Regions from separate parts of the Bradyrhizobium sp. CCBAU 45384 genome, predicted to be linked through region 1. Evidence: predicted binding sites of a transcription regulator. Region 1 holds the regulator's gene; each other region holds the start of a gene.
What was found. Region 1 encodes PhoB, which activates phosphate uptake and scavenging genes when phosphate is short. Its sites were predicted from a motif close to TGTCATNNANCTGTCAT; they were not measured.
Positions count from the first base shown of each region.

Region 2: a site for PhoB is predicted at 3,228-3,244, ahead of XH80_RS26680 (glycerophosphodiester phosphodiesterase family protein). Genes of this name have one in related genera too.
Region 3: a site for PhoB is predicted at 3,689-3,705, ahead of XH80_RS38115 (DUF47 domain-containing protein). Genes of this name have one in related genera too.

Region 1 covers NZ_LBIZ01000099.1:72,944-78,011, forward strand. The annotation lists gene pstC (phosphate ABC transporter permease subunit PstC) at 1-763, shown strand, start outside; gene pstA (phosphate ABC transporter permease PstA) at 765-1,610, shown strand; gene pstB (phosphate ABC transporter ATP-binding protein PstB) at 1,607-2,428, shown strand; gene phoU (phosphate signaling complex protein PhoU) at 2,440-3,156, shown strand; gene phoB (phosphate regulon transcriptional regulator PhoB) at 3,179-3,892, shown strand; gene XH80_RS11385 (GcrA family cell cycle regulator) at 3,982-4,494, opposite strand; gene XH80_RS11390 (aspartate aminotransferase family protein) at 4,962-5,068, shown strand, end outside.
Region 2 covers NZ_LBIZ01000114.1:91,902-96,969, forward strand. The annotation lists gene XH80_RS26665 (FtsB family cell division protein) at 46-363, shown strand; gene XH80_RS26670 (helix-turn-helix domain-containing protein) at 552-1,511, shown strand; gene adh (aldehyde dehydrogenase) at 1,646-3,163, shown strand; gene XH80_RS26680 (glycerophosphodiester phosphodiesterase family protein) at 3,309-4,688, shown strand; gene pdhA (pyruvate dehydrogenase (acetyl-transferring) E1 component subunit alpha) at 4,943-5,068, shown strand, end outside.
Region 3 covers NZ_LBIZ01000119.1:328,478-333,545, reverse strand. The annotation lists gene XH80_RS38135 (ABC transporter ATP-binding protein) at 1-371, shown strand, start outside; gene XH80_RS38130 (ABC transporter substrate-binding protein) at 461-1,684, shown strand; gene XH80_RS38125 (branched-chain amino acid ABC transporter permease) at 1,757-2,620, shown strand; gene XH80_RS38120 (branched-chain amino acid ABC transporter permease) at 2,622-3,590, shown strand; gene XH80_RS38115 (DUF47 domain-containing protein) at 3,748-4,392, shown strand; gene XH80_RS38110 (inorganic phosphate transporter) at 4,492-5,068, shown strand, end outside.

The DNA of each region.
Region 1 (5,068 bases):
GGCCGATCCGCCCGTGCTCGGCGCGCTCGGACCGATGTACGGCACGCTTGTCACCTCCTTCATCGCGATGCTGATCGCCATTCCCGTCGGTCTCGGTATCGCGATCTTCCTGACCGAGCTCTGCCCGCAATGGCTGCGCCGCCCGATCGGCATGGCGGTGGAGCTGCTCGCCGGCATTCCCTCGATCATCTACGGCATGTGGGGCTTCTTCGTGCTGGGGCCGTTCCTGGCCAACACCTTCCAGCCCTTCATGATCAAGATCTTCGACGGCGTCCCGGTGCTGGGCGCGGTCTTCGCAGGTCCCCCGTCCTATCTCAGCCTGTTCAATGCCGCGCTGATCCTGGCGATCATGGTGCTGCCTTTCATCACCTCGATCTCGGTCGACGTGTTCAAGACCGTGCCGCCGGTGCTGAAAGAGGCCGCCTACGGCGTCGGCTGCACCACCTGGGAAGTGGTGCGCAGCGTCGTGATCCCCTATACCCGTGTCGGCGTCATCGGCGGTGTCATGCTGGCCTTGGGCCGTGCGCTCGGCGAGACCATGGCGGTGACCTTCATCATCGGCAACTCGTTCCGCATCTCGTCATCGATCTTCGCGCCTGGCACCACGATCTCGGCGGCGATCGCATCGGAGTTCGCCGAGAGCGACGGCCTGCACCAGTCCGGCCTGATCCTGCTCGGCCTGTTGCTGTTCGTGCTGACGTTCTTCGTGCTCGCCGCCGCCCGGCTGATGCTGCTGCGTCTGGAAACGAAGGCGGGGAAGTGACATGAACCCGATCTATGTACGCCGCCGCCGCAAGGACATCATCGTCCGAGGGCTCTGCTTCGGAGCCGCCGCCGTCGGCGTCACCTGGCTCGCGCTGATCCTGCTCACGCTTCTCTATAACGGCATCGCCGGCCTCAACCTCGAGCTGTTCGTCGCCGATACCCCGCCGCCGGGCTCGACCGAGGGCGGCCTGCGCAACGCCATCGTCGGCTCGCTGATCATGACCGTGATCGGCGTCGGCATCGGCGCGCCGCTCGGCCTGTTCGCCGGCACCTATCTCGCCGAGTACGGCCGTAACGACAAGCTGACCTCGGTGATCCGCTTCATCAACGACATCCTGCTGTCGGCGCCCTCGATCATCATCGGCCTGTTCATCTACGGCGCGGTGGTGGTGCCGATGCGCGGCTTCTCGGCGATCGCAGGCTCGCTCGCGCTCGCCGTCATCGTGATCCCGGTGGTGCTGCGCACGACCGAGGACATGCTGCTGCTGGTGCCGAACGCGCTGCGCGAGGCCGCCTCCGCGCTCGGCCTGCCGCGCTCGCTGGTGATCAAGCGGATCGCCTATCGTGCGGCCCGCTCCGGCCTCATCACCGGCGTGCTGCTCGCCACCGCCCGCGTCGCCGGCGAAACCGCGCCGCTACTCTTCACCGCGCTGTCGAACCAGTTCTTCAGCCTCGGCCTGAACAAGACCATGGCGAACCTGCCCGTCACCATCAACAATTTCGTCCAGAGCCCTTACGCCTATTGGAAGCAGCTCGCCTGGAGCGGTGCGCTGTTGATCACGCTCACCGTGCTTGCCCTGAACATTGGCGCCCGCATCCTCGGTGCCGAGAGGACCGCAAAATGACCGACTTGTCCGTATCCGTGAGCTCCAACGCGCACCTCGCCTCGCAGCAGCCGCTGCCGGAAGCTCCGGCCAAGGTGACGGTGCGCAACCTCAACTTCTATTACGGCGAGCACCAGGCGCTGAAGAACATCAATCTGACGCTCGGCACCAACCGCGTCACCGCCTTCATCGGCCCGTCCGGTTGCGGCAAGTCGACCCTGTTGCGCATCTTCAATCGGATGTATGACCTCTATCCGGGCCAACGCGTCACCGGTCAGCTGATGCTGGACCAGACCAACATCCTCGACCCCAAGCTGGATCTCAACCTGCTGCGCGCCCGCGTCGGCATGGTGTTCCAGAAGCCGACGCCGTTCCCGATGACGATCTACGAGAACATCGCCTTCGGCATCCGCCTCTATGAGAAGATCTCGAAGTCCGAGATGGACGACCGCGTCGAGAAGGCGCTGCGCGGCGGCGCGCTGTGGAACGAGGTCAAGGACAAGCTCAACGCCTCCGGCCTGTCGCTCTCGGGCGGCCAGCAGCAGCGCCTCTGCATCGCCCGCACCGTCGCGGTGCGGCCTGAAGTGATCCTGTTCGACGAACCCTGCTCGGCGCTCGATCCGATCTCGACCGCCAAGGTCGAGGAGCTGATCCAGGAACTGTCCGAGAACTACACCATCGCGATCGTCACCCACAACATGCAGCAGGCGGCCCGCGTCTCCGACAAGACCGCCTTCATGTATCTCGGCGAGCTGATCGAGTTCGACGACACCAGCAAGATCTTCACGTCGCCGTCGGACCGGCGCACGCAGGATTACATCACCGGCCGGTTCGGCTGAGGAGACAGGACATGGCTTCCGAACATACCGCAAAAGCCTTCGACACCGACCTTCAGGAGCTCACCCGCCTGGTCGCCGAGATGGGCGGCATCGCCGAGCGCATGATCGTCGATTCCGTCGATGCGCTGATCCGCCGCGACGTCGAGCTGGGCCAGCGCGTCGTCACCATCGATGCCGAGCTCGACGCGCTGCAGAAGAAGATCGAGGAGCGCGCCGTGCTGACCATCGCGCGCCGCCAGCCGATGGCGGTGGACTTGCGCGAAATCGTCGGCGCCATGCGGGTTGCGACCGACCTCGAGCGCATCGGCGACCTCGCCAAGAACATGGGCAAGCGCGTCGCGGCGCTGGAGACGGATTTCCATCCGCTCAAACTGTTCCGCGGCCTCGAGCACATGACCGACCTCGTGCAGCAGCAGGTCAAGTCGGTGCTGGACGCCTATGCCGCGCACGATCTGCCGGCAGCGATGGCGGTGTGGAAGGGCGACGAGGAAGTCGATGCCATCTGCACCTCGCTGTTCCGCGAGCTCCTCACCTACATGATGGAGGATCCGCGCAACATCTCGTTCTGCATCCATCTGATGTTCTGCGCCAAGAACATCGAGCGGATCGGCGACCACGCCACCAACATCGCCGAGACCGTGTTCTACATGATCGAAGGCCAGGCCATCACCGACAAGCGGCCGAAGGGCGACATGACGACGTTCGCCACGACGGTCCCGAACACCTGATTACGCAAGGAGCGACGAGCCCATGGGCGCACGCATTATGGTGGTTGAGGACGAGGAAGCTCTGACCGAGCTTCTCCGCTACAACCTCGAAGGCGACGGCTATGACGTGGAGACGGTGATGCGCGGCGACGACGCCGACACCCGCCTCAAGGAGCACATCCCCGATCTGATCGTGCTCGACTGGATGTTGCCGGGCCTGTCCGGGATCGAGCTGTGCCGCCGGTTGCGGACGCGATCCGACACCAAGCAGCTGCCGATCATCATGCTCACCGCGCGCGGCGAGGAGAGCGAGCGTGTCAGGGGCCTTGCCACAGGCGCCGACGATTACATCGTCAAGCCGTTCTCGGTGCCCGAGCTGCTCGCGCGGGTGAAGGGCCTGCTGCGGCGCGCCAGCCCCGAGCGGCTCGCGACCGTGCTCGCCTTCGGCGACATCGAGCTCGATCGCGAGAAGCGCCGCGTGGCGCGCTCGGGCCGGCCGATCGATCTCGGACCGACCGAATATCGCCTGCTGGAGTTCTTCCTGGAGCATCCCGGCCGGGTGTTCTCGCGCGAGCAGCTACTCGACAGCGTCTGGGGCCGCGACATCTATATCGACGAACGCACCGTCGATGTGCATATCGGCCGCCTGCGCAAGCTGCTCAATCTCGGCCGCGAGCAGGACCCGATCCGCACCGTCCGCGGCGCAGGCTACGCGCTCGACGATCGCTTCGCGAAGGCTGAGCAGACCTCAAGCTAAGCTGCCCGCCAGCAAACAAAAAAGCGCGCCAGGTGGCGCGCTTTTTTCGTCCCGGCCTGTACCGCGACGATGTCGTCTGAACCAAGTACTCAGCGCGTGCCCGGCTTCGCCGGCGCCCGCCGGCGATCCGCCGCCGGCTGATACGCCACGCGCGAGTGCTGGGCGCAGTAGGGCAGGCCGGAGAGCGCCTTGCCGCCGCAGAAGAAGAAATCCGGGCTTGAGGGATCGCCGACCGGCCAGTGGCAGGTGGCCTCGTTCAATTCGAGCAACGAGAGCCGCTGGCTCATCGGCACAACGTTGTCGTAGGTAACAGGTTCAGCCTCGACCTCGACCTCGAAAGCCTGCGCCAGCGCGGTGTTGCCGCGCGCGATGGGGCGGCTTACCCGCATCATGTGCTGTGCGGGACGCGCCTTGCGCGGCCGCGGAGCTGCTGATGAGGGGCTCTTGGCGCGGCCGGACAGGCCGAGCCTGTGCACCTTGCCGATTACGGCGTTGCGGGTCACGTTTCCAAGCTCAGCGGCGATCTGGCTGGCCGAAAGTCCGGCCTCCCAGAGCTTTTTCAGCTGCTCGACGCGATCATCTGACCAGGTCAAAACCGTCATTGCATCCTTTCCTTCGCCGGCGCCAGCCATCTGTGGGGCCTCACGACGAATGCCTAAGCTTCGAAAAACCCGTGCCGCCAGAATCCCTTAAGGCTCGCCGGGCGCGCCAGATGCGCCCGAACGTTTACGCCGGTACATGAGGACTTTTGGGATCAGAACCGCTGCACGAGATGTCGTATCTGACAAGCCAAACGCTACAATATGCCGTGACTCACGCGCAAGAGTCCGCCGACTCGCTTCCACATGTTCCGTGGCGAAAATCCCGCAAAATCGCCACCGCAAGACTACGGATTCAGCGTTTCGCGAGGCTTTCCGGGCGGCATTGACACCCGTATTGCCAAGCATAAGATAGTCGCACGTGCCGCCCTTAAAAGGCGGCACGTTTCGTTTTCCGGGCCAAATGACGCGCTGCGCCATGCGTGTTCAGGCCGTCCGAAACATCCGAAGTGACCACCAAAGAGATCGTCATGACCAACAGCGCAGCGCCGCATTTGCTCCCCGTATTCGCCAGGGCCGATATCGGTTTTGAGCGCGGTGAAGGCGTCTGGTTGATCGCAACCAATGGCGATCGCTA
Region 2 (5,068 bases), on a different contig from region 1:
CGGGGCGTCAAGACTCCCTTAACCAAGCTGGCCCATCTTGCCATCATGGTCTCCCGTGCCCGCCTCAAATCGATCCTGACCGGCCTTGCCCTCTATGCGATGGCGGCGGCCATCGTCGGCTATTTCGGCGTCAACGCCTATACCGGCAAATACGGCCTCAACGCCCGCCAGGAGCTCGACCAGGAGATCATCGCGCTGACCAGCGAGCTGGCCCAGCTCAAGCGCGAGCGCGCCCGCAGCGAGCAGCGCGTGTCGCTGCTGCGCACCGAGAAGATCGACCCTGACATGCTGGACGAGCGGGCCCGGTTCCAGCTCGACTATGTCAATCCGCACGACCTGGTTCGGATGATCCCGCAGAACTAGCGCATTCCGCCGTATCCGAAACTGACGCGAAAGCCGCCGCCGACTATTCCGAAGGTCGTAGGACCGCAGTCTTGACGCCGCCGCGGCGAGAGAGGCATTGCTTGTCCGCGCGCGATGCCGCCACGGATTGACGGAGATCAATCGGACTCGCGAGGCGCCGCCTAGACTGCTTTCCGGAGGAAACGGTGATGGATGGGTCAATGCCCCGGCATCACGCGGCTCGTGTCGAAGCCGCCATTGCATCAGGCCAGGCGGCTCGGTCCGCGCTCGTGGCCTCGTGGCGCCGCTCGTCCCGTCTGCATCATCTCGACCCTTCCGGCCGCAGCGCGCCACTGCGGCTGAGCGATGTCGAGCTGCGACAGGCCCGCGAGCGCATCGCGCCGCTGCTCGCCGCGGCGCAAGGCGCCATGGACCGGCTCTATCAGGCAGTTGGTGCGGCCGGCTGTTGCGTGCTGCTCGCCGATGGCGACGGTGTGCCGGTCGACCGCCGTGGCACGCCGGCGGATGATGCAACATTCCAATCCTGGGGCCTGTGGACCGGCGCGCTCTGGAGCGAGGAGCACGAGGGCACCAATGGTATCGGCACCTGTGTCGTCGAGCAGCGGCCTCTGACGATCGATCGCGACCAACACTTCTTCACCCGCAACACGCTGCTCAGTTGCACCGCCGTTCCGATCTACGATCACGAGGCGGCCTTTGCCGGCGTGCTCGACGTCTCCTCCTGCCGTGCCGACCGCACCGACGCGTTCTCCAGCCTGATCGCGCTGGCTGCGGCCGAGGCGGCGAGGCGCATCGAGGCTGATTTGTTTCGCCGCGCCTTCGCCCATGCCCGCATCGTGCTGACACAAGGACCGGACGGCCAGTCGATCGGACTCGTCGCGGTTGACGCGGACGATCTCGTGATCGGCGCGACCCGCACCGCCCGGGCCGGACTCGGGATCGCGCCGGGCAGGGCGCTGCGGCCGGTTCCCGCGGCAGACCTGCTCGGCGGCGAGCCCGCACAGGACCATCTCGCCGGCGGCCAGCGCGCGGTGCTGCAGCGGGCGCTGCTCCGCGCCGGCGGCAACGTGTCGGCCGCCGCCAAGGCCCTCGGCGTCAGCCGCGCCACGCTGCACCGGAAGCTGAAGCGGTTCGAGCTGAAGCACTGACTGTCGCAGTTCTGCGACAGGTCCGCTCCACCTTCGCATCCACCCGGGCTGACAGAAAGCACCTCCCGCGAGATCGTTGGCGCAAGTCGTGAACACACGACGATGAGCGCAAACATCAACATCGGGAGTGATCAATGAACAAGGTTGAATTCCTCGGCGTCACCCAAAATCCGTTCGCCGAACGCTACGACAATTTCATCGGCGGCAAGTTCGTGGCGCCGATCTCGGACAAATATTTCGACAACGCCTCGCCGGTGACCGGCAAGGTCGTCTGCAAGATCGCGCGCTCCGACGCGCAGGACGTCGAAGCGGCCCTCGATGCGGCCCATGCCGCCAAGGCTGCCTGGGGACGCACCAGCGTCGCCGAGCGCGCTGCGATCCTCAACAAGATTGCCGACCGCATGGAGGAGAATCTCGAGCGCCTCGCGGTGGCCGAGACCTGGGACAACGGCAAGCCGATCCGCGAGACCCGGGCCGCCGACCTGCCGCTCGCCATCGATCATTTCCGCTATTTCGCCGGCGTCGTCCGCGCCCAGGAAGGCTCGATCGGCGAGATCGACCACGACACGATCGCCTATCATTTCCACGAGCCGCTCGGGGTCGTCGGCCAGATCATCCCCTGGAACTTCCCCCTCCTGATGGCGTGCTGGAAGCTCGCGCCGGCGCTTGCCGCGGGCAATTGCGTGGTGCTCAAGCCCGCCGAGCAGACGCCGGCCTCGATCATGGTGTGGGCCGAGATCATCGGCGACCTCCTGCCGCCGGGTGTCCTCAACATCGTCAACGGCTTTGGCCTGGAGGCCGGCAAGCCGCTCGCCTCCAGCCCGCGGATCGCAAAAATCGCCTTCACCGGCGAGACCACGACCGGCCGGCTGATCATGCAATATGCCAGCCAGAACCTGATCCCCGTGACGCTGGAGCTCGGCGGCAAATCGCCGAACATCTTCTTCAAGGACGTCACCGCTGAAGACGACGATTTCTTCGACAAGGCGATCGAAGGCTTTGTCATGTTCGCGCTGAACCAGGGCGAGGTCTGCACCTGTCCGAGCCGGGCGCTGGTCCACGCCGACATCTACGATCGCTTCATGGAGCGGGCGCTGAAGCGCGTCGCCGCCATCAAGCAGGGCGATCCGCGTGCGGCCGACACCATGATCGGCGCGCAGGCCTCCAGCGAGCAGCTCACAAAGATCCTGTCCTATATCGACATCGGCAAGCAGGAGGGCGCGAAGGTCCTGGCCGGCGGCGGACGCGCCGATCTCGGCGGCGACCTCTCGGGTGGCTTCTACGTCCAGCCGACGGTGTTCGAAGGCCACAACAAGATGCGGATCTTCCAGGAAGAGATTTTTGGCCCCGTGGTCTCGGTCACGACCTTCAAGACCGACGACGAGGCACTCGCGATCGCCAACGACACGCTCTATGGCCTCGGGGCCGGCGTCTGGAGCCGCGACGCCAACCGCTGCTACCGCTTCGGCCGGGCGATCCAGGCCGGCCGGGTCTGGACCAATTGCTACCATGCCTATCCCGCCCATGCCGCCTTCGGCGGCTACAAGCAGTCGGGCGTCGGCCGTGAGACCCACAAGATGATGCTCGATCACTATCAGCAGACCAAGAACCTCCTGGTCAGCTACAGCCCGAAGAAGCTCGGCTTCTTCTGATCGAACCAGCGCAGGCGGCGTCATGTCGACGCCGCCTGTGCACATCCGTGACCGCCCGACCCGCCGTCATCCGTCTGTCAGATTATTGAGACAAGACGAGCCCGATCGCGACGACGCGATGCGAGGCACAGAGGGAGGCGCGGCCATGACGAACAATCTCGTGCGGCGGAAGATGCATGTCAGAGCGATGCTGCTCGGCGCGGCCCTGGCGTTGCTGGTGCCGTCGGTGGCGGTGGCCCAGTCTGCGCCATCGGGTGCCAAGCCGTTTCTGACCGTCGATGGAAAGGCGCCGCTGATCCTCGGACATCGCGGCGTGCCGGGGCTGGTGCCCGAAGAGACCGAGGCCTCCTACGAGCTCGCGGCCGCGCTCGGAACCGACGCGCTCGAAGAGGATCTGCACCTCACCAAGGACTGCGTCCTGGTCGCGCGTCACAACCCCTGGCTGGCCGACAACACCAATGTGGCCGACGTGGCGAAGACCAACGCAGCGGTCGCAGCCCGCAAGCGCACAGTATCAGGTGTGCGCGTCAAGGCGCCGGCCGCCGCCGGCACGCCGGCCGACTATCTCACGGATCTCACCGATCCCTCCGATCCCAAATCGGTGCTGAAGTCATTGATCGTCGACGGTGAGGATCACACCAATGATTGGTCGCTCACCGACTTCACCATGGCCGAGCTGAAGCAGTGGATCGGCGGCACCACCTATGATGCGGCGAATGAGCGGCCGAAGATGTTCAACGGCAAATTCCCCGTCATCAGCTTCCAGGACATCCTCGATATCGCCAAGGCCAAGAGCAAGGAGACGGGGCGTCCCATCCTGGTCTATCCGGAAACCAAGAATCCGACCTGGAACAATGCCCAGGCGATCGCAAACGGCTGCGGCGCGCCGGGCAGCCATCCGTTGGAAGACGCCTTGATCAAAATCATCAACGACAACGGCCTCAACACCAGGGACGCGCCCATCCTGGTTCAGAGCTTCGAGCCCGGCAGCCTGAAATATATGCGCAGCCACGGCCTTCAGACCCGGCAGGTGCAGCTCATCGACGGCAACGGCATCGACTTCAAGACCGGCAAGGTGCTGCTCGACAACATCACCAACTCACGTCCGTTCGATTGGACGGTGGCGGGCGATGCACGCTTGTATGATGCGATGCTGACGCCTGAGGGACTCGCCGAAATCAAGACCTATGCCGACGGCATCGGTCCGTGGAAGCCCTATATCGTTCCGCTGAAGGTCGCCTTGTGGAAGGACACCAATGCCGACGGCACGCCCTACAAGGGATCGACACCGGAGGCTTCGACCCAGAAGGCGACCAGCCTGATTGCCGATGCGCACAAGCTCGGCCTGTTCGTCCACGTCTTCACGTTCCGTAACGAGAAGAAATATCTTGCGGCCGACTATCACGCCGATCCAGCCCAGGAATATCTCAAATTTTTCCGGCTTGGCGTCGACGGAGTCTTCACCGACTTCACGCACACCGGCGTTGCCGCCCGCGCTGCGTATTTGCGCGAACTGGGCTGGTAGGTCCGGCGGTTCGAATCGGACACGCAGCGGGGCTCGGCACCCGAGATATGCGTGTCCGATGTCGTCGCCGCGCTTGCGTGCAGAGCTCTCGCAGGCGCGGAGCTAATGTTGCCTGATCCAGCGCCAAAAGTTTTGCAAAATTTCGGCCACGCTGCAGTGCGGCATAATGAAAGTCGTCCTATGCCGCTGCGGTGCTTTCACACCCGATTGAGTTAGGTTAGAGAGGACCTAGATTTCTCTGACCCGGAATTCCCATGGCCGCACCCAAGAAAGCCGCCGCAAGCGCTGAGCACGATAAAACCAACGGCGGTTCGCCCCCGGAATTCACCAGGGAGCAGGAGCTGAAGGCGCTCCGCGACATGCTCCTGATCCGGCGGTTC
Region 3 (5,068 bases), on a different contig from region 1:
TGCCGCTCGAGCAGATCTTTGACCTGTTTCCGAACCTGAAGGAGCGGCTGAGCAGCCAGGGCACCAAGCTGTCCGGCGGCGAGCAGCAGATGCTTGCGATCGCGCGCATCCTGCGCACGGGCGCAAGCTTTCTGATGCTGGATGAGCCGACCGAAGGCCTGGCACCCGTCATTATCCAGCAGATCGGTCACACCATTGCGCGGCTCAAGAAGGAAGGCTTCACGATCCTTCTGGTCGAGCAGAACTTCCGCTTCGCGTCCACCGTCGCCGACCGTTATTATGTGGTCGAGCACGGCAAGATCATTGACGGATTTTCCAATTCGGAGCTTGCCGCCAACATGGACAAGCTCCACGCCTATCTCGGTGTTTAGGGCATGATCAGGAAGTGCGTAGCGTTCTCCGAAGAGACCATGCTGAAGCCGAAGAACTGCCAACGAGAAAATTTAAAAAGGAAAGTTGCATGAAGACCAGGTCGATTGCGTCATTGCTGCTGACCACCGCGCTCACCTTCGCCGCAGCAGGCGAAGCGTCCGCGCAGGACAAGGCCGTCAAGATCGGCGCGCTGTCCGATCAGTCCGGCCTGTACGCCGACCTCGGCGGCCCCGGCTCGACGCTCGCCGCGCAGATGGCAGTTGAAGATTCCGGCCTCGCCGCGAAGGGCTGGAAGATCGACGTGATCTCGGGCGATCACCAGAACAAGCCGGACATCGGCACCGCGATCGCGCGGCAGTGGTTCGACGTCGACAAGGTCGACGTCATCGTCGACGTGCCGAATTCGGGCGTGGCGCTCGCCGTCAACAACGTCGTCAAGGAAAAGAACGGCGTCTACATCAATTCCGGTGCGGCGACCTCGGACCTCACCAACGCGCAGTGCTCGCCGAACACCGTGCACTGGACCTACGACACCTACATGCTCGCCCACACCACGGGCCAGGCGCTGGTGAAGGCCGGTGGCGACACCTGGTTCTTCCTGACCGCGGACTACGCCTTCGGTGCGGCGCTGGAGCGCGATACCACCTCGGTCGTCACCGCCAATGGCGGCAAGGTGGTCGGCGGGGTCAAGCATCCGCTCAACACGCCGGACTTCTCCTCGTTCCTGCTCCAGGCGCAGGCCTCCAAGGCCAAGATCATCGGCCTTGCCAATGCCGGCGGTGATACCACCAACACGATCAAGCAGGCTGCCGAGTTCGGTATCGGCAAGGGCGGCCAGAAGCTCGCAGCGCTGCTGCTGTTCCTCACCGACGTCAAGGCGCTTGGTCTGGAGACCGCGCAGGGCCTGAACTTCACCGAGACGTTCTACTGGGACATGGACGACAAGACCCGCGCCTTCTCCAAGCGCTTTGCCGCAAAGATGAAGAACAGCGCTCCGCCGACCATGGTGCAGGCAGGCGTCTATGCCGGCGTACGCCACTATCTCAAGGCGCTGGAGGCGCTTGGCGGTAATCCGCATGACGGCGTCAAGGTCGTCGAGAAGATGAAGTCGATGCCGACCGAGGACGATCTGTTCGGCAAGGGCGAGATCCAGCCCAATGGCCGCACCATCCACAACGCCTATCTGTTCGAGGTGAAGAAGCCCTCCGAGTCCAAGGGACCGTGGGACTTCTACAAGCTCGTCGGCACGGTGTCGGGCGATCAGGCCTTCACGCCGCTCTCCGAGAGCAAGTGCGCGCTGCTCAAGAAGTAAGACCAACAGCTCGCCGGCCGTAAGCCGGCGGGCGCTACTTTGGGAACGCCGAAGGGACCGGGTGCGAGATCGATGCAGGCTCTTTACGCACAGCTACTGGTGGGACTGATCAACGGCTCGTTCTACGCGCTGCTCAGTCTCGGGCTTGCCGTGATCTTCGGCATGCTCAACATCATCAATTTCGCCCACGGCGCGCTCTACATGATGGGCGCCTTCGTCGCCTATTTCCTGCTGAACATCGGCGGCATCAGTTACTGGTGGGCGCTGCTGCTGGCGCCGGTCATCGTCGGCATCTTCGGCATGATCCTGGAACGGACCATGCTGCAGTGGTTGACCGGGCTCGATCACCTCTACGGCCTGCTGCTGACCTTCGGCATCGCGCTGATCGTGCAGGGCGTGTTCCAGAACTATTTCGGCTCCTCCGGCCTGCCTTACGCCATTCCGGACCAGCTCAAGGGCGGCATGAATCTCGGCTTCATGTTCCTACCCGTTTATCGCGGCTGGGTCGTCATCTTCTCGCTGGTGGTGTGTCTGGCCACCTGGTTCCTGATCGAGAAGACGCGGCTTGGCGCTTACCTGCGCGCCGCAACCGAAAATCCGACGCTGGTCCGCGCCTTCGGCATCAACGTGCCGCGCATGATCACGCTCACCTACGGCCTCGGCGTCGGCCTTGCCGCGCTCGCCGGCGTGCTCTCGGCGCCGATCAACCAGGTGCGGCCGCTGATGGGCGCCGACCTCATCATCGTTGTGTTTGCGGTGGTGGTGATCGGCGGCATGGGATCGATCATGGGCTCCATCATCACCGGTTTTGCGCTCGGTGTGATCGAGGGCCTGACCAAGTATTTTTACCCCGAGGCCTCCAACACCGTCGTGTTCGTGCTGATGGTGCTTGTGCTCCTGGTGAAGCCAACGGGATTGACGGGAAGGGCAGCCTGACATGACAGCCTTGACGGACGATACGCTGCGGGTCACGCCGCGCGCCATGCATGACGAGATGGTCTTGTTCGCGGTGATGGCGCTGCTGCTGGCTGCGGTGCCGTTTACGGGCGTGTATCCGTTCTTCGTGATGCAGGCGCTGTGCTTTGCGCTGCTCGCCTGCGCTTTCAACCTGTTGATCGGCTACGGCGGCTTGCTGTCCTTCGGACACGCGATGTTCCTCGGCACCGCCGGATATTGCAGCGCGCACGCCCTGAAGGTGTGGGCACTGCCGCCGGAACTCGGCATCCTCGTCGGCATTGTCGCGGCCTTCGCGCTCTCGCTCGTCACGGGCTATATCTCGATCCGCCGCCAGGGCATCTACTTCTCGATGATCACGCTGGCGCTGTCGCAACTGCTGTATTTCATCTACCTCCAGGCGCCGTTCACCCATGGCGAGGACGGCATCCAGGGCATCCCGCAGGGGCACATGTTCGGCGTGCTCGATTTGTCCAAGCCGACCGTGCTCTACTATGTCGTGCTGGTCGGCTTCCTCGCCGGCTTCCTGCTGATCTACCGCATCATCAACTCGCCCTTCGGCGAGGTCCTGAAGTCGATCCGCGAGAACGAGCCGCGTGCGATCTCACTGGGCTATCGGACCGACCAGTACAAGTTCCTGGCGTTCGTCCTGTCGGGGACGCTGGCGGGTTTCGCTGGTGCACTGAAAGTGTTCGTGGCGCAGAACGCCTCGCTCACCGACGTGCACTGGTCGATGTCCGGCGAGGTCGTGCTGATGACGCTTGTCGGCGGTCTCGGGACCATTTTCGGTCCCGTGGTCGGCGCCTTCGTCATCATCGCCATGCAGCAATATCTGGCCGGCTTCGGCCAGTGGGTGACGGTGATCCAAGGCTCGATCTTCGTGATCTGCGTGCTCACCTTCCGCCGTGGCGTCATCGGCGAAATCGCGCATTACTTTCGGAGATCTCTCTAAGATACTGATATAACATAAGTTTTCATGTGGAAGTAAATCCGGTGGATGATCCCGCCTGGCGGGCGTGAGATGACACGCGCACGAGGCGAAAATGGTCTATGACGGTTGCGTGACGGTCCGCCCGGACCGGGTCATTTGCACCAGGTAGACTATCCCCATGATGCGTTGGTTTCGCGCTTTCCTGCCCAAGGAAGAACGGTTCTTCGACCTGTTCGACCGCCATGCCCAGACCGTTATCCAGGGCGCCATCGCGCTCCAGGGCGTGCTGAACGGCGGCGAGGAGACGCCGGTCTATTGCCAGCGCGTCAGCCAGTTCGAGAACGATGCCGACAACATCACCCGCGAGGTGCTGACGGCGGTGCGCCGCACCTTCATTACGCCGTTCGACCGGGGCGACATCAAGAACCTCATTACCTCGCTGGACGATGCCATCGACCAGATGCAGCAAACGGCCAAGGCCGTGATGCTGTTCGAGGTCCGCACCTTCGAGCCGCCGATGCGCGAGATCGGCGCGCTGCTGATCGAATGCGCCAATCTGGTCGGCCGCGCGCTGCCGCTGATGCAGCAGATCGGCAAGAACGTGGCAATGCTGACCGCGATCACGGAGGAGCTGACCAAGCTCGAGGGCCGCGTCGACGATCTCCACGACATCGGCCTGAAGGAGCTGTTCCTCAAGCATCGCACCGGTAACGCGATGGATTTCATCGTCGGCGTGGAGATTTATGATCACCTTGAAAAAGTGGCCGATCGCTTCGACGATGTCGCGAACGAGATCAACAGCATCGTCATTGAGCAAGTGTAGCGCATGATCCGGAAAAGTGTGCAGCGGTTTTCCTTCGCGACAAACGCGGAATGCGTTTGCGCGGAGATCATGTGCAAAGCTTAGAGCAGGGGCCGCGCCGTGGATGCTGCCGTCTTGGGCCCTCTGGGTCTTCCCGTCCTGGTCGGACTGATCGCCGTCGCGCTGCTGTTCGACTTCCTGAACGGCCTGCACGACGCCGCCAATTCGATCGCGACCATCGTCTCGACCCGGGTGCTGCGGCCGCAATTCGCGGTGTTTTGGGCCGCGTTTTTCAATTTCGTCGCCTTCATGGTGTTCGGCCTGCACGTCGCCCAAACCATCGGTACCGGCATCATCGATCCCGCCATCGTCGACGCCCAGGTGATCTTTGCGGCGCTGGTCGGCGCCATTGTCTGGAATCTCGTGACCTGGGGGCTCGGCATTCCCTCCTCGTCCTCGCATGCGCTGATCGGCGGCCTTGTCGGCGGCGGCATGGCCAAGGCGGGAATCTCGGCGGCGGTGTGGAGCGGTCTGTCCAAGGCCGTGCTTGCGATCGTGCTATCGCCGCTGGTGGGCTTTCTGCTCGCAATGATGTTGGTCGCGGTCGTGTCATGGCTCTCGGTACGCTCGACGCCGTTCGCGGTCGACCGCGCCTTCCGCATTCTGCAATTCGCCTCGGCCTCGCTCTATTCGCTCG